Regions from separate parts of the Ensifer sp. 4252 genome, predicted to be linked through region 2. Evidence: riboswitches for the same ligand, from Rfam matches in the RefSeq annotation. Region 2 holds a riboswitch; each other region holds the start of a gene.

Region 1 (9,579 bases), on a different contig from region 2:
CTTAGAAAATACCCTTGCATGCGGGAGACGGTCCTCGAAATAATTCGTCGCGATCCGCAATGCATCCACTTTTGAAAGCGGTCTTGGGACAGCTAGTGGTTCATCATCAAGTTCGTAGAGCACGATGCCATCGTTTCGAATCTCAACAAAGAAATATTGACCTTCGTAGAGAGAGGTATTCACTTCGCGACGGGAGTGGACGATCAAGCTAGGCGGTGTTTCGATCCCAGAGAGCCGCAGCAAGCGGTCCTGCGCTTTCGCCCAGTAGCGCGCGAAGTCCGTGAGCTTGCTATTGTTCACAACAACAAGGATATCGTAGTCCGAGCGGTAACCCTTTTTCGTGTGCGGCTCATCCACCCAGTTTCCGCGTGCGTAGGAACCAAACAAAATGATCTTCAGTATGCGGCCGCGTTTCTTGAAGTCAGCGGTGCCGTCCTTCAGTGCGTCCTCGAACTCTTCATGCAGCACCTCGACAACGCGCGCGAGCTCACGCTGCTTACGCTCAGGAAGATGAGCAATACTCGACCTCATCGGCGCGTGGCTATGTTGTGGGCCCTGCATTCGTCAACCTGTGGCATATGATTCGCGGCAGTCTAGACCGATGCTATGGCAGTGAGAACCCTAGCAATATTATGAAACAGCAGGAAGATTTCAGCGCTAGCGCTTGACCCGACGATGCCATCCTAACCCATTGCCTGCACAGACTCGATCGCCTCCATACCACCGACCTTGCCGGCGTAAGCGGCCCAGACCTTCCGAGCGCCCGCGATCCATTGGTCGCGATCCACTGCGGCATGAATGCTCGCGCCACCAGCTTTTGCCGTCTCGACCGAAGCCACCTCATCGGCAACGATCAATGCGTTGAAATGCTGCGCACCCTCTGTAGCGGCATCCCGGAAGACCTGTTGCTCCTCGGCTGAAAGTCCGTTCCAGAACGGTTTAGCAAAAACGATCGCGCCAGATGCCCAGATGTGGCCAGTCTCGATCACATCAGGGACCACTTCGTAGAGCTTGAAGCCGGCATAGGCGGACTTCGTCAGGTCCATGCCATCGACGACGCCGGTTGCAAGCGCGTTATAGGTCTCGGTGATCGGCAGGCCGACGGGAACGGCGCCGAAACTCTCCCATAGCGTTGCATGCAACGGGCTCTGGATGACACGCAATCGCTTGCCGGCAACGTCGCCGGGACGCGTGAGCGATTCCTTGGCAAGCAGATGTCGTGCACCGTAGTTGACATAATCTCCGACAATGAAACCTTCCCCTTCGAGCTTCGCTTTCAGCACGTCTCCCGGCTTGGAAGTAACTGTCGCGCGCACATGGGCAGCATCGCGGAAGAGAAACGGCATATCGAAAAGCTGGCTCTCGGGCGCCCAGGCAGACAGGGCCGAAAGCGTGGAGAGGCTGCCCTGGATGGCACCCAGACGCAGTCCCTCGTTGACATCTTTTTCGCCACCGAGTGCTGCATTCGGCACAATATTGAAGGAAAATCGTCCCGGAAGCTTTGCTTCGACGAGATCGCGTATCTTGAACCAGATTTTTGTTTCCGGCTTGTTTTCACCCAGCAGCGAAGCAATGAGCACGGGGCGTGCCGCCGAGGCCCGTCCCATCAAAACCGGCGTGGCAATTGCTGCGACGCCGGTTGCAAGCAGGCGCAGGTTGAATGCACGGCGATTGAGGCGAAGCATATCCATTCCCTCCTTGGGGTTCAAAAGCAGGCGGCAAGCGCCGCAGAAAAACTGAGAAGTGCAAGCGCCGACAGCAGCGCGAGCAGATAGGGCCGCGATGCGGAAAACAGTGCGACCACGGGGACACCGGAAGCGTTGCCGACGGTCTGCACGAGGATGCCAACGGGTGGCGTCAAACCGCCGATCATCAGATTGACGACCAGGATGACGCCGAAATGAGTTGGGTCGATACCGGCCGAGACGGCAACAGGCAGCGTGAGCGGCGCAAACAGCAGAATCGCCGCACCGATATCGAGGAAAAGTCCAACGCCGAGCAAAAGTAGATTAAGCGCAGCAATCACGATAAACGGATTGGACCCAAGCCAACTCGCAGCAGACGACACCTGGGCTGCGATGCCATCAACCGCGATAAGAAACGCAAAAGGGGCAGCCGAGCCGATCAACAGCAGAATTGCCGCAGTTTCGCGCGCTGATTGCCGGAAGGCAGCGCCGATTTCTTGAACAGCCGTTCGCTTTACGATGGCCGCAACCAAGGTATAGGCGGCCGCAAGTGCGGCAGCCTCGGTAGGTGCCACCACGCCGGCGCGAATGCCGGCAACAACGATGATGCCGAGACCGAAGGCGGGCAGCGCCCGCACGCCAAATCGTCGGCACTCTCCTGCCGAGGCCCTGTTGGCGCTCGCTGCCGTCGCACCGTTGAGATGGATGGCAACTGCAAGCGTTGCCGCCATGACCAAGCCAGCAACAAACCCGCCTGCCAAGAGCTTGCCGGTCGATAGGTCCGCGGCCGCAGCAAGGATCAAAAAGGCGATCGACGGCGGGATGATGTTGTCGAGCACGGAGACGGCGGCAATCAGCGCACCAGCACGCTCTGGAGGCATCCCGCGGGCAGTCAGTTGCGGCATGAACGCGGCGGTACCGAACGCTGCATTGGCGATCGACGAGCCGGAGGCTCCGGAAAAGAGAACGCCTGTTAACAGAACCGTTTGACCGAGCCCGGCGCGGCGGTGGCCGACAAGGGCGGCGGCAAAGCGAACCAAGTCACGGGCGATCCCGGAGGCTGTCAGAAGCGCGCCGGCGAGCAGGAAGAATGGAATGGCAGTGAGCAGATATCGGGACAGGCCGGACAATGCGGCCGCCACCATGGCCTCCTCCGGCATCGACGCACCGAAGGCAACGGTAACATAGGCTGCAGCGATGAAGGCATGGGGTAGCGGCGTTCCGCCAAGAATTGCCGCAAGTGCAAGACAGCAAAGCATGACGCTGGGCGATGCTAAGCCCAGGGTCGGCGCGACGCCGGCCGCCCAATGCAATCCGACGGCAACCGAAAGCATCAACACGAACGCGACAAGCCGGCTTTCCGCCAGGTGGCGGAGCAGAATCGCAACGATCGCCAACATGCCCCCGGCGCTCAGCATGGCCGGACGCAACCCTTCTGAGAGACCGAGTGACGGCGACACGCCACCAAGATCCAGTGCCGCCTTGCCGCTGCCGGAGATCACCACGATGCAGGCAAGCAGGGTGATGGCGCCGGAAAACAATGCGCGCAGGTCCCGAGGTGCGCAACGCCTCGTCCAAAGCGATGTTTTGCCGTTGCGACGACCGACGCTCTGCGACAAACCGCGCGCGGCTAGTGCTTGACCCGACGCCGGTCCTCGCTCGAACAGATCGATCCGCAATCCGCTAGCGGTCGAGGCCAGCGGCAAGCCGATTGAGACAAGTGCCACAAGCAACCAACTTGCGGCTTCCTCTGCACCAACGAAACCGCTTGCCGCCACATATCGCAGAACAACCGAGAGTGTGACGGTGGCGAGCAGGAGCGCAAGCAGAAGCGCCCCGCCAAGCTCGAGCGTCCGCTCCAGCCGCAGCGATAACGCTTGGGCGACGCTAGCGAGCATCGGGTCGCCACCAGCGATGGAAGTGATGGACCGGGCCCCGGCCCTGCCCGACGTTGAGATCGCCAGCGGCGACGATGGCGGCATGCAGATAGTCCTTGGCGGCTACAACTGCATCCACAAGAGGCAGCCCACGCGCGAGCCCGGCAGCAATCGCCGCCGACAGCGTGCAGCCCGTGCCGTGGTCATTCGTGGTTTCGATGCGCGACGCCATCAGCCGAACGGGCTCCCCCCCGTCGAAGAAGACATCCGTAGACTCGGGGCCGCGCCCATGTCCGCCCTTGATCAACACCGAACGAGCGCCGGCCTTCAGAATGATCTCGGCCTGATGCGCCATCTCTGCCTCATGCATCGCGATTGCACGGCCGGTCAGCAATGCCGCCTCCGGCAGGTTGGGCGTGGCTATCAGCGCCAGCGGCAGCAACTGCTCCCTTAGCGCCGCAATTGCATCCGGCCGCAACAGCGGGTCACCGGATGTGGCGACCATTACAGGATCGAGGATCGCCATTTTGCCGTATCGGCGAAGCCCCTCGGCGATGATCGCGATCGTCGCCTCGCGAGACACCATGCCGATCTTCACGGCGCCAACGGCGAGGTCCGAAAACACCGCATCGATCTGCGCGTCGACAATTGTCGGCGAGATATCCTCGACCGCCACTACACCTCTGGTGTTCTGCGCCGTGATCGCGGTGATGACGCTCGCGCCGTAAACGCCGAGCGCGGAAAAGGTCTTGAGATCCGCCTGAATGCCCGCCCCGCCACCGGAATCGGAGCCCGCAATGGTGACAGCAATTGCGGTCATCGCGCAGCCTCCTTCAGGGCCCCATCGACACAAGCGCGCAATTCGCGTGTGGCCACTGCTGGATCTGAAGCAGCGAAGATCGTTGAGATCACCGCAACACCATCGGCTCCGGCGGCAACAACCTCCGCGACCCGCGGCGCATTGATGCCGGCAATAGCGCCAACCGGCAGGTCCGGCTTGGCCGCCAGAAGCGCAGCACGAAGCCTGGCGAACCCTAAGAGGCCAACCGGCGGATCGGGGTTGTGCTTCGACAGCGTCTCATAAACCCCGCCGATGCAAGCATAGTCGATCGGCGAGGCGATCGCCGCCTCTGCGTCCGCTTCGTTCTTGACCGTCAGACCGATGATCGCGGTATCGCCCATGATCGATCGCGCCATTGCCGCATCCATATCGTCCCGACCGAGATGCACGCCATTGGCGCCCGCTGCGAGCGCCACGTCGACGCGATCGTTGACGACGAAGGGTACGCCGGTGTCGGCAAGGGCAGCGCCGATCGCCCGCGCCTGTTCGATCATCGTCCGCGTCGCGTTGGTCTTGTCGCGGTACTGGATCAACGTCGCACCATTCAGCGCGGCGACACGCGCGAGACCAGCCAAATGGTCCCCGTCTCCAAGACGTGCGTCGACGAGGGCATTGAGGCGATAATTAACCTTCGGCATAGGAAATCCTGGCATTGGCAATGATGTCGTCGGGGCGGAGCGCTGCGAGCGCATCGCGGAAGGCGGCCTCGAACGTCCCGGGCCCATTCGAGCTTTGCGCGGCGATTTCGGCGGCGATGCCGCTCGTCAAAAGCGCACCCGTGGCTGCCGTCAAGCGATCCGGCTCGACGGCCATGAAAGCCGCGATCAAGGCGCCGGAGAGGCACCCGGTTCCCGTGACTTGCGCCATATGGGGGTGGCCGTTCTCAACCCGGATCCTATGTCGATCCAGCGTGAGTTCATCGACCGGCCCGGTCTTGATCTTCAAGACACCATTGGCCCCCCCGATAAGCTCCATCTCGCTTGCATTGCCACGAACAACGGAAGGTCCGGATGCGATGAGTTCGCGGGCGAAGGCAAGCCGCGACGGCGAATAGTCGCAATGTACGGGATCGACGATCCAAGGCTTGTCCGCATCGCGCGCAGCGGCGGTTGCCAGACGGATTGCCGTGCGGCGCTCTTCATCAAGCGTACCGAGGTTGACGACGAGCGCATCGGCGCGGCGGGCAAATGCCTCGACCTCCTCCGATGCCGATGTCATCGAGGGGATCGCACCCAACGCTGCTAACCCATCGGCTACAAACTTCTGCACCACCGTGTTCATCAGGCAATGCACCCGCGGCCGCTGCTCCCGCACAAGCGCCAGCGATGCAGCAGCATTTTCGACGAGACTCGATGTACCGGTCATCGGATTTCCACCGCGATATCGTCGACAGCAGGTGCCTTATCGATCAAGCCACTTTCGGCGAGAAAAGCGCCAAACCGCTCGTATCGGCCACGGTCAAGCGCCGCCGGCCTTTTGGCGAAGCGCGGCAGCGTGTCCGTAAATGCGCTGCGGTTAAGTTCGTCATCCAGGTTCGGATAGGCCCTGACGAACAGCTTCCAGGCTTCATCCGGATGATTGGTGAGGAAAATCGCCCCCTGCTCCGCCGCCGCCAGGAAGGGCTGTAAGCGCTTGTCGGAAACCTTCGCTCGGTCGGAGACGAAGATGAGCTCGTCATAGACAGGAACGCCATGCTCTTCGGGGAAGAAGGACCGGCCTTCATGCCCCTCGATACGCATCTGTGTCAGCTCGAAATTCCTGAAACCGCCGATTGTTGCATCGACCTTGCCGGCAATCAGCGACGGCGACAGCGCGAAGTTGACGTTGATCAGTTCGACGTCTTCCTTCTTGAGACCGGCCGAGGCAAGCATTCGGCCGAGCATCGCATCCTCGAAACCGGAGACGGAAAAGCCGACCTTCTTGCCCTTCAGATCGGCAAGGCTGCGGATCGGACCGTCGCCAAGCACGGTGACGGTGTTGAGCGGCGTCTCGACCAGAGTGCCAATGCGAACCAGAGGGAGGCCCGCGGCATGGTCAAGATAGAGGTTCGGCTGATAATGCACGCCGATATCCGCCTGCCCAGCTGCGACCAGACGCGGCACACTCGAAGGGTCAGCCGGTGGTACGAGTTCGACATCGAGCCCTGCCTTTTCGAACAGGCCGAGCTCCTTGGCGACGACGATCGGGGCGTGGTCGGGATTGACGAACCACTCAAGCATCACCGTCAGTTTTTCTCCGGCTATTGCGGAGCCGGCTGAAAGGACGACGCCGAGCGCGAGGCCGGCGGAAAGCAAAGATTTGCGGATCATGATGTTATGAACTCTCCCAATTGATTGCAGAAATTCAGGTTTCTCGGGCCCAGTGCGCGAGTGGACGGGTTGCCTCATCGACGAGAAGCCTGAGGGCGACGGCAAGCACCGCAAGAATGGCCATCGCAGCAAAGACGACATCGGTCTGCATGCGGGCATTCGCCTGGACGATGACGAAGCCGAGGCCGGCCGAAGCGCCGACCCATTCGCCGACGACCGCGCCGAGCGGCGCCAAAGGAGCCGCAACGCGCAGGCCAGTCACCAGCCCCGGCAACGCCAGCGGCAATCGCACAAGCCGCAGGGCCTGCCAGTGGCTCGCCTTGGTCAGCGCAACGGCATCAAGGATCTGCGTATCGGTACGGCGTAGACCGTCCGAGAACGCAGACACAACAGGAAAGAAGATGATGATCGCCGCCATCACGATCTTCGAGACCATGCCGAAGCCGAACCACAGCACCAGCAATGGCGCGATGACGAAGACGGGAAAGGCTTGAAGGACGAGTACGAAGGGCCAGACAAGCTTTCCGAGCCGCGGAAAAGCCGCAAGTCCGATAGCCGTTGCCACGCCGAACGCCGTACCAACCGCGAGACCGGCCAGCATTTCGGCAATCGTCACAAGGCTCTGCTCAAGCAGAAATGCAGGCTGTCGCGCAAACACGGCCAGCACCTCGATCGGCGTCGGTAACAGATAGCGGGGCAGCGCAAAAACAAACACCGCCGCCTGCCAGAGGACAGCCAACACAACTAGGCTACGCACAAATGTGAACGGCAGGCCCATAGCCGGTCAACCGACGCAGCAACCCAGACAAAATGCGAACCCGCCATCTGGCGACAACTTGGCAAACGACAGCATCGATCGATCTCCAGACAAAACATCAAGGAGACCCAGGTGAAAGCGAAGACGCGATTAGATTGCCGAAAGCGGCTCTTTTCCCGTTCCTACGCCGGCATGACCCGGATCAGGTTCAAGGGTCCGGCTCACCGCCATCTCAGCACTGTCAAGTGCTCCCCTCGGAATGAGAGAAAACTAACCATAGAACAATGGTTGTCAATATCATCACACCTGAACGCGTCAGAAACGACGCAATTCAGCGTCAGATTCCTCTCCCTGATCATTTGACCCGCCCTCTGCTGGAGAGCGACTAGCGAATACTCACTAGTCTGCCCCGAGATGCCTTGACTGCTTCCAACAGACAATGGGAAAATAAAGTTGGGAAAACTTGCCGACCCGATGTGAACTCTAATGTCATAAGGTTACAGAGTGACTTTCATTGAAAGCCACTAGAGCTTTTCGAAGGCGATGAGACTAACCAAACAATGCTAAATGGTAGGCGCACAGCGCACACACTAATGGGTTGGAATAAAATTGGGAACTGCAGAAATCAACGAGTACTGGAATTACTACTATCTGCACTCTAAACAAAAGAAAGATCCTAGTTCGTTCGCGACATTTATAGCAGATTCGTATCCCGAAAGACGTTACATTATCGACTTAGGGTGTGGAGATGGTAGGGATTCTGTTTTCTTCGCTGCGCAAGGGCGTTCAGTTATTGGCATAGACGCTAGTGTCGCCGCTATCGAGGTGTGCAGGTCCCGACTGGCTGGCGAAGATGAAAATTGTCGATTTCTTGTCGGTAGTATCACCGATGGCTCGTTGACAAACACGATGCTTTTTAATGACTTGGTCGTCGCTGATAGCATTATCTACTCAAGATTCTTCCTACACGCGGTAACGGAAGACGTCGAGGATTGCTTACTGGCAACCGCCAGCGAATTCCTGCACAAGGGTGCATTGTTATGTATGGAGTTTCGGACAACCGACGACGAGAAGTTGGTCAAAGTCGAGAAAGAGCATTTTCGACGGTTTATTTCTCCGAGTATAGTTCTAGAGAAATGTCGACGCCACGGCATGAGCCAAGTATACTTAGAGATTGGGAACGGCCTCGCGCCCTATAACGGCGAAGACCCTATAGTTGCTCGCATGATTCTTTCTGGAAACGTTACAGATGCTATTGACAGTTGATCAGGAACACAACAGAGAAAATTTCCTGCGGGTTTATAGCGTCGTAAAGCATCTCAATGCGTTTCCCTTCTTCGGTACGCTTCTGGGCCTCACTCGCGAAAACGATATCCTCAGCCATGATGATGATGTCGATTTCTATGTCGACATGAAGCATAGAGACGAAATTATAGCACGAATCCGCGATCTTGGTTTCGAACTTGATGAAAACGTGTATCCGAATACTACTCAGTACTTCCTTCAGGGGCGTCGAGAGATTGACGGCGTCGTCACCTTTGTCGACTTCTATCTGTACGAAGACAAACAGGAGTGGCCTTACATACTAGATAGGTGGAATTTCCCGGGGATGCCGGAAGATGAAACGATGCACCTACGGGTCGATAAAAGCGCAGTGTTCCCCCTAACGGCTCGTATCTATTTTGGGGTGGAGGTAATGTTGCCTGCAAACCCAGAGGAATGCTGTAGGTTTCTATATGGTGACGAATGGAAGCAGAAGCGGTCGAAGGCTGATGGCGAGTACAGGGTTGTTCTCCATAATTACCGTCCCGTCATAGCTACAAGGGGTGGCCTTACACTAGCGCTGCTAGATGAAAGGGTGACTCTCCAAGAGGAGAATAGGAATCTCGTTGGCAATAACGAACGCCTCGCAGAAGAGGCCCTACATCTATTAAATAATTGCAATGACTTACGCACCGAAATCGACGACCTTCATACTGAACGGGATAGACTTACTATCGCATTGGCAAGCGCCCAGCACGAAATTGAGCTTAACATAGCCGACAGGGAAGGACTTCATGCGCAACTGGATCAGCAGAAACGGGAAGCGCAAGTAATTATAGCTGAGAAC
Region 2 (9,579 bases):
ACCGCTTCGGCCTTGTTGTCGATCTGGAAGCCGGTAGGCACGTCGAAACGGATGCCGAGCTGGCCGTGCATGAAGGTCTGGCCGCGGACATAGCCTTCCTGCGGGCTGTCGCCATAGAGCAGGCCGTCGATGCCGGCGAGATAATAGTCGCGCCCGCGGTCGCCGCTGGTGCCCTCGGCGCCAAACGCGCGCGCGTGCCGGCGCGCGAGGTCGACGCGCTGCGGGGCATTCGGGTGGCTCGACAGGAAGTCGAGGCTCTGGTCGGCTTCCGGATCGACGGCCGAGAAGCGGCTGTAGGCAGCCATGGAATCGAGGAAGCGTGCCGCCGCATACGGGTCGTAACCGGCTTCACCGAGCATGCGCACGCCGATGACGTCCGCCTGGAGCTCCTGGTTGCGGGAGAAGGCGGCCAGCCGCAGCTTGCCGCGCGCCAGCGCCTGCTTGCCGGCGAGATCCGAGGACAGCACCTCGGAGACCACACGGCTGGCGATGACTTCCGCTTCTTCCCGTTGCTGGCGCTCGATGCCATGGTTGGCCGTAACGTGCGCCATTTCATGCGACAGCACGGCCGCGACCTCGGACGCGTCATTGGCAAGCGCCAGCAGACCGCGGGTGACATAGAGATAGCCGCCGGGCAGCGCAAAGGCGTTGATCGCCGGGGAATTGAGAATGGTGATGCGGTAGGACTGCTGCGGGTTTTCCGAGACGGCCGTCAGTGCGCCGGTGATGCGGGCGACCAGCCGCTCCGTCTTTGCGTCCTTGTACTCCCCGCCGTAGCTGGCGACGATGCGCGGGTGTTCGCGGGCGCCGAGCTGGGCACGGGGGTCGTTCTTCTGGACTTCGTCGACGATCTGCGGATTGGAGGACGGTGAGACGGTCGGCTCGTAGGTCTGCTCGATCACCGACTGGCAGGCGGAAAGCAGCGTCGTCGCCAGCAATGCAACCACAGCACGTGTCCGGAGGCCTCCGCGCTTGGGCGGGAACCGGTCGTTTCTGACTGTATGACTTTCCATGCCTCAGCCCGTTTCCCATCCAACGCCACCCCACCATGGGGACCGGGCAGCGTTAAAAGTCTTATTTTTTCAGCCGGATACGTCCGATCCGACAAGAGTATTCCAGCCCTGGTCTTGCTGTATCTGATTTCAGCGCCACCTGCCTAGTTTACCCCGGTAGAAATAGTTGCCCCGTGGTATCACGGCAACGGATACGCGAATATTCGTGACGCCCGGCCGGATAATCCGCGCGTCGCATGGCGCGGCGGTCAAATTGTGGCGAAGTGCTACGCGGGGCAAGATTCCACGTCGCATCACTCGTTGCCGAGAAAGCGGTTGATGGCCGCCATGTCGCGCCGTTCGAGAAAACGTTCGACCGGGTCATGCGCGATGATACGCCCCTGGTCCAGAAAAAGCACGCTATCGGCGAGCGCCCTCACGTCATCGGGATGGTGCGTGATCATCAGGATCGTGTTGTTTTCCTGATCGTGCAGGTCCCGCAGCAGTGCCCGCATGCCGGCCCTCATGCCGGGGTCAAGAGCGGCAAAAGGCTCGTCGAGCAGCAGCAGCGGGCGATGTCGCACCAGGGCGCGCGCCAGCGCCACACGCTGGCGTTCGCCGCCGGACAGCGTCGGCGGCAGGCGCTTGCCGAAGCCGTCGAGGCCGACGCGGCCAAGGGCGTCGTCTATCCGTGCACGATCGGCGACTGACAGGCGAAGCGAGGGACTGATGCCGAAGCCGACATTGGTGGCCACGTCGAGATGCGCAAACAGGTTGTTGTCCTGGAAGACAATGGAAACGGGTCGTTCTGCCGGCGCTTGTCCCGACATCGCCTTGCCGAGAATGCGAACCTCTCCCCGATCCGGTGCCTCGAAACCAGCGATAACGTGAAAGAGCGTCGACTTTCCCGACCCGGAGGCCCCGGCAACCGCGACGATGCCGCCTGGCTGAATGGCGCAATCGAAGTGCAGCGCCGTGGTGTCGTAGCGGATGTCGACGCCAACGAGCTCTACTGCTGCCTGGGAATTCATGCGTTTCGTCCTTCCGGCACGCGCCTGTCGCCGGCCGTGCCGAGCATGGTGAAGATCAGGCAGATGAGGCCGAGGAAGAGCGCCAGACCGGCTGCATCCGCGGTGCGATAACTGCCCATCCGGCTGTAGAGCAGCCACGGCAGCGTGACCATGTCCTGCGAGCCGAACAGTGCCACGGCGCCGAGGTCGCCGAGCGATAGCGCCATGGCGAAGGAGAACGCCATCAGCAAGGGTTTGCTCAGCGGCGGCAAGTCGATCCATCGCAGGCGATGGAAGCCGCGGATGCCGAGGCTTGCCGTCAGCCGGTCGGTGCGTGCGGCATGGGTTGCCATGGCCGGAGCCAGGATCCGGTGCACGAAGGGCAGCGCCATCAGTGCATTGATGGCGACGACGATGGCTGGGGCGAACCGTGCGACATCGCCAAAGGGGCGCAGAAGCAGGAACCATCCCGCGCCCAACACGACGGGCGGCACCAGGAGCACCAGCGACGTGCTGGCGGTGACCGTGCCGGCAAAGGCCCTGGCCAAGGTCGGTGCGTGGCGACGCGCTATGACGGTACTTGCGGCGCGGATCATCGCGGCGGCCATGGTGACGCAAAGGATTGCCGAGAGGACGGCGATGACGATGCTGGTGATGAGGGCACGATGTACGGTCGGGTCGCCGGCAAGCTTCACCAGATCCGCATGCAGGCCAGAACCGACGACTGCGATCAGCGGCGCGCCGATAAAGATGAGCGCGAATAGGATCCAACCGGCATCGGACAGGCGAGCGATGCCTTTGCCCGCATCGTATCGCTTCGAGGCTCGACCGCTGGTTACGCTTTGCTCAGGTTTCGTCGCGACACGGGCCAGGATCAGGAGCAGCGCACCGGTCATGACGATCTGTAGGGCCGACAGGGCGATTGCCCTCTGCGGGTCGAAATCGAAGCGCAGCGCCTGGTAGATCGCGACCTCGATGGTGCTGGCGCCAGGCCCGCCGCCGAGCGTCAGCACCAGGGTGAAACTGGTGGCGCAGAGCATGAAGACGAGGCCGGCGGCCCCCGGCAGCAATCCACGAAGGACCGGCCACTCGACGAAGCGGAAGAGAGCGGCCGGCGGCATGCCGAGATTGGCGGCGGTTCTCCAGTATTCCGAAGGAATGCGCTCGAGCCCGGCGAGAAAGAGGCGTGCGACTAGCGGCATGTTGAAGAAGACGTGGGCAAGCAGGATGCCGAAGAGGCCGTAGATGCTGACGGGCTGCCGCAACCCGAGCCCCGCAAGGGCCGTATTGAGCACGCCCTGCCGGCCCCAGATCTCGATCAGCCCGAGCGCGCCGACCAGCACGGGCAGGCCAAGCGGCAGGGCCATGAGCCGCAGCACCCAGACGCGACCGGGAAAGGTTGTCCGACGCGCCAGTGCGCGGGCGATCGGGATGGCAAGGAGAACCGAAAGCAGCGTTGAAAGGCTGGCCTGCAGCAGGGTGAAGCGCGTCACCCGCCAGATATAGGCATCGAACAGCACGCCATTGCCGAAGTCTCCGCTCTGGAAGAGAAGGGCTGCAATCGCCAGACCGACGAACAGCAGGATGCCGCCGAGACCCAATGCCCCGGCGGTAATCGTGATGCGATTTTCGGCAGGCGCGAACAAATGCGCCTCAGTTCTTGCTCATGGCAGCGAGCCATTCGTCGATCCAGGCCTTGCGGTTTGCGGCCACCTCTTCGGACGGCAGCAGGAAGGTCTTTTCCGGATTGACCAGCTTGCTGAAAGCCTCCGGCAGCGGCTCCTTGGTCGCGGCGACCGGCATCATCCAGTTGGTGGTCGGAATGATCGACTGGAACTCCGGACCGGTCATGAAGGCGAGAAACTGCTTGGCAAGCTCCGGTTCCTTGGCGCTCTTGGTCATGCCGGCAACTTCGATCTGGATGTAGTGACCTTCCGAGAAGGCGGCCGCCTGGTAGCGGTCGGTGTTTTCCGCCACCATGTGGTAGGCGGGCGACGTGGTGTAGGAGAGCACCATCGGCGCCTCGCCCTTGGTGAAGAGGCCGTAGGCCTCCGACCAACCTGGCGTCACGGTCAGCACCCGGTCCTTGAGCTTGGCCCAGGCGGCGTCCGCCTCGTCGCCGTAGACAGCCTTGACCCAGAGAAGCAGGCCGAGGCCCGGTGTCGAGGTGCGCGGATCCTCGATGACGATCTTCTGCGACGGGTCGCCCTCGACCAGGTCCTTGAGGCTCTTCGGCGGCGTCTTCAAGGTCTGGGTGTCATAGACGACGGCGAAATGGCCGTAGTCATAGGGAAGGAAGGTGTCGTCGGAGAAGTTGCCGGGCACCTTGACGTTTGCCGCTTCGATGCCGTGCGGCGCGAAGAAGCCGGTGGCCTTGGCCTCGGCGACGAGATTGGTGTCGAGGCCAAGCACGATGTCGGCCTTGGAGGCTGCACCTTCAAGCTTGAGGCGCGTCAAAAGCTCGACGCCATCGGCAACGCCGACATAGGTGACCTTGCATTCGCAGGTCTTTTCAAAGGCTTCGGCGACCTTGGCACCCGGGCCCCATTCGGTGATGAAGCTTTCATAGGTATAGACGGTCAGCGACTTGTCGGCAGCAACCGCATTGGCCGCGAAGACAAGGCCCGCCGTCGCGGCAAGCGCTAGCCGGCTAAGAACCTTCTGTGGCGATGAATTGGACATGGCAGGCACCTCTCCCTAAAAATGATGTTGCATGGGAAAAGGGCGTATCGATCCGATCGCGTCTAATCCCTCCGCCGGTATGAGCCGGATCAGGTTCCGCGGGTTGGCGTTCAACGCCTCTCAGCCTTCGGCCGCCATGCGGTCGGAAGGCACCCCGTTAGAGCGGGTAGAGATTTACCGCCGTGCCGGTTTGATGGCAAGCGAAGTTTGGGGACGGCGAAAGCGCCCGCCCCGCATTTCCGCCCGGCAGCGCATGGGGTAAATTCGTCGGCGGAGTTTGAAGACCCGGACGCGGAAGGAGCCTCCGATGGCAGATATGCTCGTTCGCCTTTATGCCCTGCCGGCACAACCGAGATCACCGCTTAGCGACGGCATCGGCATCCACCGCGCGATGGCGCCCGAGCGCCGGCTCGCAGTTCCCTGGATCGAGCAGACCTTCGGCTCCGGCTGGGCGGGCGAGGCGGAGGCTGCCTTCGCCGCGACGCCGACCCGCATGCACATTGCAGTGTTTCAGGATCGGATCGTCGGCTTTGCCTGCCACGACGTCACCGCCCTCGGCTTCTTCGGGCCGACCGGCGTCGACGAGACCATGCGCGGGCGCGGGATCGGCGAGGCGCTGCTGCGCGAGAGCCTCAAGGCGATGCGCGATGCGGGCTATGGTTACGCGATCATCGGCGGCGTCGGCCCGACAGAATTCTACCGGCGCACGGTGGGCGCCATCGAGATCCCCGATTCGACACCCGGCATCTATGCGGACATGCTGTTTCCGGATCCCTTGCCTGAAGATCAGTGACGATCACTGGCGACGGTGACGCAAAATCGCCGGATCGCGGCCTTGTTCGGTTTTCTTGCTTTTCCTTGCCCGTGCCTTTGCGCTATGGGCTTTGCCATGGCCCGATCCACCTTCACCATTTTGCTCGGCGGTGCACTCACCCCCACCGATCGCCTTGCGCGCCAGCTTGCAGGCAGCCGCTTCGTTGCGGCCGATGGCGGCATGCGACATGCGCGGACCCTGGCGGTGATCCCCGACGTCTGGGTCGGTGATTTCGATTCGACCGAGGCGACGTTGCTTGAGGCGTTTGCCGGCGTCCCGCGCGAGCCCTATCCCGCCGCCAAGGCCGCGACCGACGGTGAAATCGCTGTCGAGGCGGCCCTTTCGCGCGGTGCCGAAGCCCTGATCTTTGCCGGCGCGCTTGGCGGCACCCGCAGCGACCATGCCTTCCTGCATCTGCTTCAGGCCGTTTCGCTGGCCGAGCGTGGGTTGCCGGTGTTCATGACCTCGGGCGACGAGGAGGCCTATCCGCTGCTTACAGGCGAGATCGAAATCGATCTGCCGAAGGGCAGCCTATTCTCGATCCTCGGACTAACCGATCTCTTCGGCCTCTCGATCGTCAATGCGCGTTATCCGCTCACCGATTTCACGCTGCCGTTCGGGTCTTCCCGCACCGTTTCCAATGTCGCGGAGGGTCCCCTTCGCATTTCCCTCGACACCGGCCGGGCGATCGTTCTCGCTCGCCCCTATGACCTTTCCGGAGCCTGAGCCTTGGCGCCTCCCATTCTGAAACTCGACGATATCTTCCTGACCTTCGGTGGCGCGCCGCTTCTTGCCGGCGCCAACCTGCAGGTGGAGCCGGGGGATCGCATCTGCCTTGTCGGGCGCAACGGTTCCGGCAAGTCGACGCTGATGAAGATCGCCGCCGGCCTTGCCGAAGCGCAATCCGGCGAGGTCTTCCGCCATCCGTCCTCGACGGTTCGCTACCTGCCCCAGGCACCGGATTTCGAGGGATACGACACGGTGCAGGCCTATGCGGAAGCGGGGCTTGGTCCCGGCGATGATCCGTACCGCGTCGCCTATCTGTTGCAGCACCTGGGTCTGACCGGCGAAGAAGACCCGGCGCGCCTTTCCGGCGGCGAGGCGAGACGCGCCGCGCTTGCGCGGGTAATGGCGCCGGAGCCCGATATCCTCCTGCTCGACGAGCCGACCAACCATCTCGACCTGCCGACGATCGAATGGCTTGAAGACGAGCTGACTCGCAGCCGTTCGGCCCTTGTGCTGATCTCGCACGACCGGCGGTTCCTGGAGAAGGTATCGACCGCGACGGTTTGGCTCGACCGTGGCCAGTCGCGCCGGCTCGACCGTGGCTTCGGCCATTTCGAGGCCTGGCGCGACGAGGTGCTGGAGGCCGAAGAACTGGAACAGCACAAGCTCGGCAAGGCGATCGAGCGCGAGGAGCACTGGCTGCGCTACGGCGTTACCGCCCGGCGCAAGCGCAACATGCGCCGTCTCGGCGAATTGCAGGACATGCGCTCGCGGCATCGCGGCCACAAGGGGCCGCAGGGCTCCGTGCAGGCGACGGCCTCCGACGCCAAGGAATCGGGCAAGCTGGTCATCGAGGCGGAAAAGATCACCAAGGCCTACGGCGAACGGACGATCGTTGCGCCGTTCTCCATTCGCGTCCACCGCGGCGACCGGATCGGCCTTGTCGGCCCGAACGGCGCCGGCAAGACGACGCTTCTGAAGATGCTCACCGGGCAAATCGAGCCGGACAGCGGCACTGTGAAGCTCGGCACCAATCTTGAAATGGCGACGCTCGACCAGAAGCGCGAGGATCTCAACCTCGAGGATACGCTTGCCCACTACCTGACCGACGGGCGGGGCGAGAGCCTGATCGTCAACGGCGAACAGCGCCATGTCACCGGCTACATGAAGGATTTCCTGTTCCAGCCGGAGCAGGCGCGCACCCCCATCCGCGAGCTTTCGGGCGGCGAGCGTGCCCGGCTGATGCTGGCGCGCATCCTTGCCCGCGCCACCAATCTCCTGATCCTCGACGAGCCGACCAACGATCTCGATATCGAGACGCTCGACTTGCTGCAGGAGGTCGTCGCAGGCTTTGCCGGAACCGTCATCCTTGTCAGCCACGATCGCGACTTCCTCGACCGCACCGTGAGCTCGACCATCGCGCCCGCCAATCCGGAGGCGCCTGACGGTCGCTGGATCGAATATGCCGGCGGCTATACCGACATGATGGCGCAGCGCAAGGGCGCCATCGAAGAGCGGCGCAAGGCCGAGAAGGCGGAAAAGGCCAAGGTCGCCGACGTTGCTGTCGCTACAGCCGAGGCGCCGAAGGCCAAGGGCAAGCTCTCCTACAAGCAGAAGTTCGCACTGGAGAACCTGCCGAAGGAGATCGCCAAGGCGGAAGTCGAGGCCGCCAAGCGCGAGGAGCGGATGGCCGATCCCAACCTCTTTGCCAAGGACCCGAACACGTTTGCAAAACTGGCGCAGGAGCTGGAAAAGCTTCGCGGCGATCTCGCGCGCATGGAAGAGGAATGGCTGGAACTGGAGATGCTGCGCGAGGAGCTCGAGGGCTGAGCCTCGCCGGCTCTCGCGTTGAAAGTTGGCAACGGGTATGATAAGGAAAGCTTATTATATCCCTTGTGAACGATCCTGATGCCAACCAAACTTGAATCCGAAACCATCGGTATGTTGCTGACCGATGTCTCCCGCCTTCTGCGTGGCGCCTTCGATCGCCAGGTCAATGCGATGGACCTCGGCATCACGCCCGGCGAAGCCCGCACGCTCATCCAGGTGGCGCTGACCGAGGGCATCAAGCAGGCGGAAATCGCCACTCGCATGGGCATCGAGCCGATGACGCTGTCGGCCTATCTCGACCGGCTGGAGGTAATGGAGCTGGTAGCCCGTCTGCCCGACCCGGCCGACCGCCGCGCCAAGAACGTCGTCATCACCGACAAGGCCGATCCGCTGCTCACCGAGCTGATGGCGGGGCTGCGCGAGATGATGAATGCCTATACGGCGGGGCTCGACGAGGCGACGCGCGACATGCTCTGTGCCAACCTGCGTATCCTGCGCGAGAATCTGCGGCGCCTCGACCCGTGCGTGGCCGGCAAGAAGAAGGGTGTGAAGGAATGACGCGTCGCATGAGCGAACGGCGCACCAGCATCATCGGTGCCTTTCTGGTGGCGCTCGGCCCCGTTTCCATGGCGCTCTATACGCCGGCCATGCCCGAACTGGTGCGCGCCTTTTCCTCCAGCGAGGCGGCGATCAAGATGACGCTGTCGCTCTATTTTGCCGGTTTTGCCTTCGCGCAGCTGGTGTCCGGCACGCTCTCCGATGTCATCGGCCGGAGGCGCACGACGCTGATCTTCATGGCCATTTATCTCGCCGGCAGCCTGATGGCGGCCTTTGCTCCGTCGGTCTCGGTCCTGCTTGCGGGACGGTTGGTGCAGGGCATCGGCGCCTCCGTCGGCATGACGGTTGCGCGCGCCATCGTGCGCGACCAGTTCACCGGCCTGCAGGCAGCAAGGATCATGAACATGATCGGCATGATGTTGGCGCTCGGGCCGGCCGTTTCCCCGACGCTCGGCGGTCTGGCGCTCGGCCTTTTTGGTTGGCAGTCGATTTTCTTGCTGATGGTCGGCTTTGCCGCCATGGCTTGTATCACCGTGCAGTTCTTCATGGCTGAGACTGCGACACCCGACCCGGCCAAGGGCCACCTGAAGCCGATCCTTGCCGCCTATCGCAAGTTGGTGAGCGACAGCCGTTTCATCTCCTCGACGCTCGTCATCGCCGGGGCGGTCGGCGCGCTCTACGCGTGGGCGACGATGCTGCCGTTCGTGCTTATCAATGAAGTCGGCCTGACGCCAACCGAATTCGGCGTCGGCATGCTGATGCAATCGGGCCTATTCTTTTCCGGAACGGTGGTGGTGCGCCTGTTGATGCGCCGCTGCACGCCGCAGGCGCTGGTACCGGCGGGCCTCGTCTTCATCGGCGCGGCCAGTCTGGTGCTTGCCTATGCCATGCATGCGCTGCCACCGAGCTTCCTTTCGGTCATGCTGCCGATCGGTGTCTATGCCTTCGGCATCGCCTTCGTCATGCC
Region 3 (9,579 bases), on a different contig from region 2:
GTTCTGGCCGATGACGTCGAGGTGAAGGCCGCCCTAGAAAAAGGTGGCGATCAGCCGTTGCAGAGGCTCGACCAAAAGCTTGAGGCGCTGGCCGCCAATACGGATGCAGCGGTGATCTACGCGATCGGCCTCGACGGCGTGGCGATTGCGGCCAGCAACTGGCGCGAGCCGACGAGCTTCGTCGGCAACGACTACGCTTTTCGCGAATATTTCCGGATGGCGATGCGCGACGGCAAGGCCGAGCATTTCGCCATGGGCACCGTCAGCAAACGCCCGGGCCTCTATATTTCCAGACGCGTCGACGGGCCTGGCGGCCCTATCGGCGTCGTGGTCGCAAAACTTGAATTCGACGGCGTCGAGGCCGATTGGCTTGCTTCCGGCAAACCGGTTTATGTCACTGATCGGCGCGGCATCGTGCTGATCACCAGCTTCCCATCCTGGCGGTTCATGACGACGCGCAACATCCCCGGGGATCGTCTCGCCGCCATCCGCGACAGCCTGCAGTTCGGCGATGCCTCGCTGCTACCCCTGCCGTTCCGCCGGATCGAACCGACAACCGACGGGTCGAGCATGCTGACAGCACTTCTTCCCGGCAGCAGCGAGAAACAATATCTCAGGGTCGAGACCATGGTTCCCTCGACCAGCTGGCGACTGGAGCAGTTGGCGCCGCTTGACGCAGCCCTTGGCGCCGCGAGCCGCGAGGCAAGGTTGTTGGCGCTTGCCGTCATCGTGCCGCTGCTGGCGCTTGCCGCACTCTTCCTTCGCCGGCGCCAGGCGCTAACGCTGGTCGCGGCAAACGAGCGCGCCGCGCGCGATGAGTTAGAACGCCGCGTTGCCGAGCGCACGCAGGACCTGAGCCTTGCCCGCGATCACCTCGAAACCGAGATCGCCGACCACAGGCGCACGGGCGAAAGGCTGCAGGCGGTGCAGCAGGAACTGGTCCAGGCCAACCGGCTGGCAATCCTTGGCCAGGTGGCAGCCGGCGTCGCCCACGAGATCAATCAGCCGGTCGCAACCATCCGCGCCTATGCCGACAATGCACGCACCTTCCTCAACCGCGGCCAGCAGGAAACCGCGGTCGAAAACCTCGAAAGCATCGCCGCGCTGACCGAGCGCGTCGGCACCATCACCGACGAGTTGCGCAGCTTTGCGCGCAAGGGCCGTTTCACCGCCGAGCCGACGGCGATGCGCGAGGTGATCGAAGGCGCACGAATGCTGTTGCGCAGCCGCTTTGCCGGCCGCATGGACGCGATCGTCATCGATCTGCCTGATAACGGGCTCAGCGTGCTCGGCAACCGCATCCGCCTGGAACAGGTGCTGATCAACCTGTTGCAGAATGCCCTGGAAGCACTCGGCGACCGGACAGAGGCCGAAATCCTTGTGCGGTGCGAGACAGGCCCGTCCGACAGTGTTCTCCTGATCGTCGCCGACAATGGTCCGGGCATAAGGCCCGATATTCTCGAGGACCTGTTCACCCCGTTCAACACCTCCAAGGATCAGGGTCTCGGTCTCGGCCTTGCCATCTCCAAGGAGATCGTCGTCGACTACGGCGGCGACATCGAGGTCAGGACCAGCCCAGAAGGCACCGTCTTCACCGTCCGCCTGAAGAGGGCCTGAGCGATGCAGCAATCCGTATGCCTCGTCGACGACGACAACGATCTCAGGAAGGCTATGAAGCAGACGCTGGAGCTTGCCGGTCTGACTGTCTCCGCGTTTCCCGGCGCGGCCGAAGCCCTCGCGATCCTTGGGGCCGACTTTAACGGCATCGTCATCAGCGATATCCGCATGCCGGGGATCGACGGCCTGGCGCTGTTTCGCCGGATCGCCGCTTTCGACACTGACTTGCCCGTCATTCTGGTAACCGGCCACGGCGACATCCCGATGGCCGTTCAAGCCATGCAGGACGGCGTCTACGACTTCATCCCCAAACCCTTTGCCGCCGACCGTCTGGTGCAGAGCGCGCGCCGCGCGCTGGAAAAACGCCGACTGGTGATGGAAAACCGTGTGCTGAAACGCGCAGCTGATGTCGCCGGCGAAAGCCTGCCGCTGATCGGCCAGACACCGGTCATGGAACGACTGCGCCAGACCTTGCGGCATATCGCCGACACCGACGTGGATGTGCTGGTTGCCGGCGAGACCGGCAGCGGCAAGGAGGTGGTGGCGACTTTGCTCCACAATTGGAGCCGCCGCCGCAATGGCAACTTCGTGGCGCTCAACTGCGGCGCGCTGCCGGAAACAGTGATCGAAAGCGAGCTTTTCGGCCACGAGCCCGGCGCCTTCACCGGCGCCTTGAAGAAGCGCATCGGCCGTGTCGAACATGCAAGCGGCGGTACGCTTTTCCTCGACGAAATCGAAGCGATGCCACCAGCCACACAGGTCAAGATGCTGCGTGTGCTCGAAGCCCGCGAGATCACGCCGCTCGGCACCAATGTCGTGCGCCCGGTCGATATCCGCGTGATCGCGGCCGCCAAGATCGACCTCGGCGACCCCGCCCAGCGAGGCGACTTCCGCGAGGATCTCTATTTCCGCCTGAACGTCGTCACGCTTTCGATCCCGCCGCTGCGCGAGCGCCGCGACGATATCCCGCTGCTCTTTTCGCATTTCCTGACGCGGGCGGCCGAGCGTTTCAAGCGCGACGTGCCGGATGTTTCGCCGGCGGTGCACCACTATCTGATGTCCCATTCCTGGCCGGGCAATGTGCGCGAACTCTCGCATTTCGCCGAGCGCGTCGCCCTTGGCGTCGAAGGCTCGCTCGGGCAACCCGCCGCCGCCGCTGCGCCAACCGGCGCGGCCCTGCCCGAACGGCTCGAGCGCTACGAGGCGGAAATTCTGAAAGAAGCACTGCGGGCGCAGCACGGCGACGTCAAGGCGACGATCGAGGCGCTCGGCATTCCGCGCAAGACCTTCTATGACAAGCTGCAGCGGCACGGCATCAACCGTGCGGATTATGCCGATCGCCCGGCATCCGAAAAGCCCGGTCGCTAGACCATTTCCAGGAACAGTGCGAGGCGATTTCCCGTCAGGAAATGCGTAAAAAACAACACGATAGACCGTTTCTGCCGCTCCGTCTCATCCGGAAACGCTCTAGCGGACGGTCAACAGGCCGATTGCGCAACCTTCGGATTAGCGCTTGACGGCGCATCGGGATCGATGGCTATCTCTCAGCATTCACCAGGGGGGTCCCGTCAAGGGGCTGAGATACTGCTGGTCGGATCGGCTTGCCGACCGAGGCGCAGTGACCCGTTGAACCTGATCCAGTTCATACTGGCGTAGGGACGGTGCAGACATCGACGCCAGGAATCCGTCATTCGCGCGGAGTTTGGGCGAACATGTCTTTTCCTTCCGGCTTCAGAACTGGGTCTCCAACCGCAAACTTGGAGCCTCACCATGAATATTGCCACCAAACCCGCAGACCTCTCGGTCACCAAAGGCCCGCTTCCCGCCTCGAAGAAGGTCTACAAACCAGGCACGATCCACCCTGATATCCGCGTGCCCATGCGCGAAATCGCCCTGCATCCAACGTCGGGCGAGCCGCCGGTCACCGTCTACGATGCCTCCGGGCCCTATACCGTCGAAGACGCGAACATTCGCATCGAGGACGGGTTACCACGGCCGCGCCGAAACTGGATCATCGCGCGCGGCGATGTCGAAGCCTATGACGGACGCAGCGTTCGTCCGGAAGACAACGGCTTTGCCTCCGGCGACCGGCTGACGCCGACCTTTCCCTTCCGTCACGCGCCGCTCCGCGCAACCGGTCGGCGCGCGGTGACGCAGCTTGCCTATGCGCGAGCCGGCATCATCACCCCCGAGATGGAGTTCGTCGCCATCCGCGAAAACCTCGGCCGCGACGCCGCGCGTGCCACGCCGCGTGACGGCGAAAGCTTCGGCGCCCATATTCCCGATCACGTCACGCCCGAATTCGTTCGCCAGGAGATTGCCAGCGGTCGCGCCGTGCTGCCCGCCAACATCAACCACCCGGAGTCCGAGCCGATGATCATCGGCCGGAACTTCCTGGTGAAGATCAATGCCAACATCGGCAACTCGGCCGTCACCTCCTCGATGGCGGAGGAAGTGGAGAAAATGGTCTGGGCGACGCGCTGGGGCGCCGATACGGTGATGGACCTTTCGACCGGACGCAACATCCACAACATCCGCGAATGGATCATCCGCAACTCGCCCGTGCCGATCGGCACCGTGCCGCTCTACCAGGCGCTGGAAAAGGTCAATGGCATCGCCGAGGATCTGACCTGGGAGGTCTATCGCGACACGCTTATCGAGCAGGCGGAACAGGGTGTCGATTACTTCACCATCCATGCCGGCGTCCGGCTGCATTATATCCCGCTGACGGTCAATCGGGTCACGGGCATCGTCTCGCGCGGCGGCTCGATCATGGCCAAGTGGTGTCTGCACCATCACCGGGAGAGCTTCCTCTACGAGCACTTCGAAGAGATCTGCGACATCTGCCGCGCCTATGACGTCTCGTTCTCGCTCGGCGACGGCCTGCGCCCCGGCTCGATCGCCGACGCCAACGACGCCGCGCAATTTGCCGAACTGGAAACGCTGGGCGAGTTGACGAAGATCGCCTGGGCCAGGGATTGCCAGGTGATGATCGAGGGTCCCGGCCACGTGCCGATGCACAAGATCAAGGAAAACATGGACAAGCAGCTCACTGTGTGTGGCGAGGCGCCGTTCTATACGCTCGGTCCGCTGACGACCGACATCGCGCCCGGCTACGACCACATCACCTCGGGCATCGGCGCTGCGATGATCGGCTGGTTCGGCACCGCCATGCTCTGCTACGTCACGCCGAAGGAGCATCTGGGCCTGCCCGACCGCAACGACGTCAAGACCGGCGTCATCACCTACAAGATCGCCGCCCACGCCGCCGATCTTGCCAAGGGCCACCCGGCCGCACAGGTGCGCGACGACGCGCTGTCACGCGCCCGCTTCGAGTTCCGCTGGGAGGACCAGTTCAACCTCTCCCTCGACCCGGAGACGGCCCGCAACTTCCACGACGAAACCCTGCCGAAGGAAGCGCACAAGGTCGCGCATTTCTGCTCGATGTGCGGCCCGAAATTCTGCTCGATGCGGATCTCACACGACATCCGCGCCGAGGCGCAGAAGGAAGGGCTGGAAGCAATGGCCGCGAAATACCGCGAGGGCGGCGATCTCTATTTGCCGGTCGCTGAGGTCGAAGCTAAGAGTTAAAGCGCAACACGTCGGGAGGGACGCCTCACAGTCCTTCCGACGGCAAGGCGGATGCTGGGCCCGGGGGAATAGCTTGCCCCCTTACCGGTTGAACGATATGCAAGGCTCACGCAAAAGTCGCCACCGGCGGACCCGTCATTCACGCCAAGCTGCCGTCTTCTGCGGCGCTCTTGCAAGGTGACGAAAAAACGCCGTTTACGAGGAGAATGACTTGAGGACACGCCTGCTGAGACTGACGGCCCTGTCGCTAGGCGGCCTTGCGGCACTCGCTGGAGATTTGCCACGCCTCGACGACAGCGGGAGTTTTGCCGCGGGTTTTTCCTGGATTTCCGCCGCCCATGCGGACGACGCCGATGTCGGCGGCGGGAATGGTGAAAATGGCGCGGGCGGCAGCGACCAAGGTGGCGAAAACGTCGAGAGCGGCGGAAGCAACGGCACAGAGGGTGGCGGCGATGGGGGTGGTGGCGATTGGGGCACCGGTGACGGCAGCGGCGTAGGCGGCGTTCCCGGCGGTACCGGCGCAGGCGGCGGAGGTGCTGCCGTCATCGACAGCGATAGCCACAGCGAGCCCCACTCATCCTTGCGCGAATCACGGGATTACGGACCAAGCGGCAAGGTCTGGCACGGCGGCAGCAATTTCCTTAACCTTTTCCGCCAAACGCCGGAAAGGCGCTTCGAACGGAGCCAGCCTGAATCGTCTGCCCGGCAGAAGACCGTTGACACGAAATGAGAGCCTTGAAGACAGGTCAACTTCGTCGCAACGGAGGGGGACCTGCGCCATTTCTCGAAACCGGACTCCGGATGTGCGGTAGGAACGGGTTCTGACGCGCGAGAACAGATCAACTGGCGTCAGAGCTTTACATTCGAGATAGGTCTATCCCGATCACGACCTGCCGGGGTGTGGCGGCGCAGCTACGGATACAGAGCATCGTCTTTCTCGCCGCGAGTATTCCTAACTGCCTTTCCAGCCGCTGCAAGCAATCCGCTCGACGACATCGAGCAGCACATTCGCCCCGGCAACCAGATCATCCGCCTCCGTGTGTTCGCGCGGATTGTGGCTGATGCCGTCGCGGCTCGGCACGAAGATCATCGCCGTCGGCGCGATGCGTGCGATCATCTGCGCATCGTGGCCGGCGCCCGAAGTCATGCGCCGGCTCTTGAGGCCGCGCGCCTTCGCCGAAGCCTCGATCGTGGCGACAATGCCCAGATCGAAGGCGACCGGCTGGAAACGCGCAAGGCGCTCGACCGATATCTCGACACCCTCTTCAGCGGCGACACGCAGGAGGAAATCCGCAAGCGCCGCTTCGAGCCCCTGTAGCCGATCCTCATCCGGGTCGCGCAAGTCGACGGTGAAGGTTGCGCGCGACGGGATGACGTTGATTGCGTCCGGCTCAAACCGCATGGTGCCAATGGTCGCGACGCTCGGAGCGTTCGAGCGGGTTATATGATCGCGCAGGAAAAGGCCGATGCGGGCGGCCGCAAGCCCGGCGTCACAGCGCATCGCCATTGGCGTCGTGCCGGCGTGATTGGCGACACCGTCGATTGTCACGCGCTGCCAGGAGATGCCCTGTAGGTTTTCGACGGCGCCGATCGTGATCGCTTCGCGATCGAGCACCGGCCCCTGCTCAATGTGCAATTCGACATAGGCGTGGGGTTTCAACGAGCCGGGCTCGACGCTTCCGGCGTAGCCGATGCGCGCCAATTCAGATCCGAGCACCGTTCCGTCGGTTGCAACCGTTGCAAGTGCAGCCTCGACCGCAAGACCGCCGACATGAACAAGCGAACCCAGCATGTCGGGCGCATAGCGCACGCCCTCCTCGTTGGTGAAGGCGGTGACGGCGATCGGGCGCGCGGGCGTAAAGCCTTGCTCTTTCAGCGTCTCGATCACTTCGAGGGCGGCAAGCACGCCGTAGCAGCCATCGTAGATGCCGGCATTGATGACGGTGTCGATATGCGAGCCTAGCATCAGCGGCAATTGCCCTGCGTTGTCATGGCTTTGCCAGACACCGAAGATATTGCCGATGCGATCGATTGCGATATCCAGCCCCGCAGCCTCCAGCCAGCCGACAAGAGCGTCCCGCCCCAGTTTTTCGGTGTCGGAGGCCGCAAGCCGTGTCAGCTGGCCCCGGCCGTCGCGCCCAATCGCGCCGAGTTCGCGGATGCGCGCCAGCAGACGCTCGGCATTGATGGACTGATGAGGCATGTCGGTGTCGCCTTCGACTGTGTTGGTAATGAGCATCGCGTCTGTCATTGTCCGGCATCCGGTGCGGCCAGTCGTTGCCGGGCGATTTCGGCATGGAACCGGGCACCGAAGATCAGGGCATCATCATTGAAGTCGTAATGCGGATTGTGCAGCGGCGCGGATTCCCCACCGTTGCCGATAAAGACGAAGCAACCCGGCACATGATCGAGAAACCGCGCAAAATCCTCCGAGCCGGTCATCGGCTCGGCGGCAACGGCGACATTCTCCATCCCGAACACCACACCGGCCGCAGCGAAGACATGGTCGACGAGTACTGGATCGTTGAGCAACGGCACGAACTCGCGCGTGTAGTTCACCGCGACCTCGCAGCCATAGGCATCCGCCGTTCCTTTGGCGATCGTGCGCATCTCCGCCTCAATCTTGGCGCTGACCTCCGGGCGGAAACTGCGGGCATCGCCCAGAATCCGTGCGAGGCCGGGCAACGCATTGCGCGTGCCATCGGTCAGCACTTCCGTCACCGAAACGACGCCGATATCAGTCGGCGACAGACGGCGCGAGACGATCGTCTGCAGATTGACGACAGTGGCGCAGGCGGCAACAAGGGTCTCATTGCCCCAATGCGGCCGCGCCGCGTGCCCGCCGACGCCCTTGAGCACGATCTCGAAATTGTCTTCCGCCGACATGATGGCGCCCGGCCGTGTCTCGAATTTTCCGACCGACAGGCCCGGCATGTTGTGCAGGCCATAGACCTCGTCAAACGGAAAGCGTTCCAGCAGACCATCGGCGAGCATGGCAAGTGCGCCCTTCCCCCATTCCTCGGCCGGCTGGAAAACGAAGCGCACCGTCCCATCGAAGCCGCCGTCCTCAGCCAGCAGCTTCGCCGCGCCAAGAAGCATCGCCGTATGACCGTCATGGCCGCAGGCGTGCATCGTACCGGGCCGGGTGGAGCAATAGGCAACAGCCCCCTCTTCCGTGATGCGCAGCGCATCCATATCGGCGCGCAGCGCGATGGCGCGATTTCCCGTTCCACGCCGCAGCGTCCCGACCACCCCGGTGCCGCCGATACCTTCAGCGACCTCGTCGAGGCCGAACTCTCGTAGCTTGGCGGCGACAAAGGCTGCCGTTCGTTTCTCTTCGAAGCCGAATTCCGGATGGGCATGCAGATCATGACGCCACGCCCTCATCTCCGCCACAAGCCTGCCGATATCCGTGCTTGCCATTCGCGTCAAACCCTTTCCATTTTCGCCGCCGCAGCGACCTGTGCCGGTGCAAGGCCAACCAGTTCTTCGTATCGTTCGGGATCCGTGGCGCCTTCGGTATTAATCACCAGTATCCGCGAATTGGCATCAAGGCCGAGGGCGGCACGCATGTCCGGATCTCCGGCGACCGTGACAAGGCCGGCGAGCCCGACGCCGCCGCTTTCACCGGCAACGATTGCCGGGTCGCCGCCTTTCGGGCGGGCGAGGCGGTTCATGATCGAGACTGCATCGTCTTCATCGACGGTCATGAAAGCATCAGCAACGCGCGAAAGAATACGCCAGGCGACAAGCGAAGGCTCGTAGCATTCGAGCATCGCCATGACAGTCGGCTCGCCATGCAGCACTTTCACCGGATGCCCGGCCTTTGCCGTTTCCAGCAGGCAGGCAGCCCGGGCCGGCTCGACGACGACGAAGCGCGGCCGGTCATGACCATAGCGTAGCGCCAGGTGGCCGGCCGCTGCCGCGGCGATGCCGCCGACGCCGGCCTGAACGAAGACATGGGAAGGCGGCGCGTCGATCTCCCGCAAGGCCTCGCACAAAAGCGCCGTATAGCCCTGCATGACCAGACCGGGGATGTATTCGTATCCAGGCCAGGACGTGTCGGAGACAACCGTCCAGCCGCGCTCTACGCAGACCTTCGCGGCAAATTCGACCGAGTCGTCGTAGGTCCCTTCGACCCGGATGATCTCGGCGCCATAATGGGCAATTGCCTCTATGCGTTTCTGACTGACGCCCGAATGCACGAAGATCACCGACCTCGCACCGACAAGCGCAGCGCCCATTGCCACTGACCGACCATGGTTGCCGTCGGTGGCGCAACCGAACGTCATCTCACGCGCGAACGCGCGAACGTCCGGGCGCTTGAGATCGTCGATATCGACATCCAGGCCGGTCCGCTTTCGCGCCTCA

What was found. Region 2 has a riboswitch for thiamine pyrophosphate ahead of thiB (thiamine ABC transporter substrate binding subunit). Riboswitches for the same ligand answer to the same signal wherever they lie in the genome.
Region 1: it holds a riboswitch for thiamine pyrophosphate, as region 2 does, so the genes downstream of both, ABIE33_RS33580 (ABC transporter permease) here and thiB (thiamine ABC transporter substrate binding subunit) in region 2, are expected to answer to the same signal.
Region 3: it holds a riboswitch for thiamine pyrophosphate, as region 2 does, so the genes downstream of both, thiC (phosphomethylpyrimidine synthase ThiC) here and thiB (thiamine ABC transporter substrate binding subunit) in region 2, are expected to answer to the same signal.

The regions. Positions count from the first base shown of each region.
Region 1 covers NZ_JBNDIU010000036.1:33,067-42,645, forward strand. Annotated here, with positions in the region: gene ABIE33_RS33545 (nucleotidyltransferase and HEPN domain-containing protein) at 1-531, opposite strand, end outside; gene ABIE33_RS33550 (TRAP transporter substrate-binding protein) at 684-1,685, opposite strand; gene ABIE33_RS33555 (TRAP transporter large permease subunit) at 1,706-3,583, opposite strand; gene thiD (bifunctional hydroxymethylpyrimidine kinase/phosphomethylpyrimidine kinase) at 3,573-4,382, opposite strand; gene thiE (thiamine phosphate synthase) at 4,379-5,041, opposite strand; gene ABIE33_RS33570 (hydroxyethylthiazole kinase) at 5,028-5,768, opposite strand; gene ABIE33_RS33575 (ABC transporter substrate-binding protein) at 5,765-6,709, opposite strand; gene ABIE33_RS33580 (ABC transporter permease) at 6,747-7,490, opposite strand; TPP riboswitch at 7,632-7,734, opposite strand; gene ABIE33_RS33585 (class I SAM-dependent methyltransferase) at 8,079-8,735, shown strand; gene ABIE33_RS33590 (hypothetical protein) at 8,719-9,579, shown strand, end outside.
Region 2 covers NZ_JBNDIU010000002.1:259,666-269,244, reverse strand. Annotated here, with positions in the region: gene ABIE33_RS08240 (M48 family metalloprotease) at 1-1,013, opposite strand, end outside; gene ABIE33_RS08235 (ATP-binding cassette domain-containing protein) at 1,307-2,023, opposite strand; gene thiP (thiamine/thiamine pyrophosphate ABC transporter permease ThiP) at 2,020-3,624, opposite strand; gene thiB (thiamine ABC transporter substrate binding subunit) at 3,656-4,684, opposite strand; TPP riboswitch at 4,734-4,851, opposite strand; gene ABIE33_RS08220 (GNAT family N-acetyltransferase) at 4,992-5,477, shown strand; gene ABIE33_RS08215 (thiamine diphosphokinase) at 5,574-6,224, shown strand; gene ABIE33_RS08210 (ABC-F family ATP-binding cassette domain-containing protein) at 6,228-8,054, shown strand; gene ABIE33_RS08205 (MarR family winged helix-turn-helix transcriptional regulator) at 8,133-8,612, shown strand; gene ABIE33_RS08200 (multidrug effflux MFS transporter) at 8,609-9,579, shown strand, end outside.
Region 3 covers NZ_JBNDIU010000008.1:179,752-189,330, forward strand. Annotated here, with positions in the region: gene ABIE33_RS17585 (sensor histidine kinase) at 1-1,617, shown strand, start outside; gene ABIE33_RS17590 (sigma-54-dependent transcriptional regulator) at 1,621-2,985, shown strand; TPP riboswitch at 3,164-3,294, shown strand; gene thiC (phosphomethylpyrimidine synthase ThiC) at 3,388-5,208, shown strand; gene ABIE33_RS17600 (hypothetical protein) at 5,420-5,938, shown strand; gene ABIE33_RS17605 (Zn-dependent hydrolase) at 6,161-7,411, opposite strand; gene ABIE33_RS17610 (M20 aminoacylase family protein) at 7,456-8,631, opposite strand; gene ABIE33_RS17615 (diaminopropionate ammonia-lyase) at 8,637-9,579, opposite strand, start outside.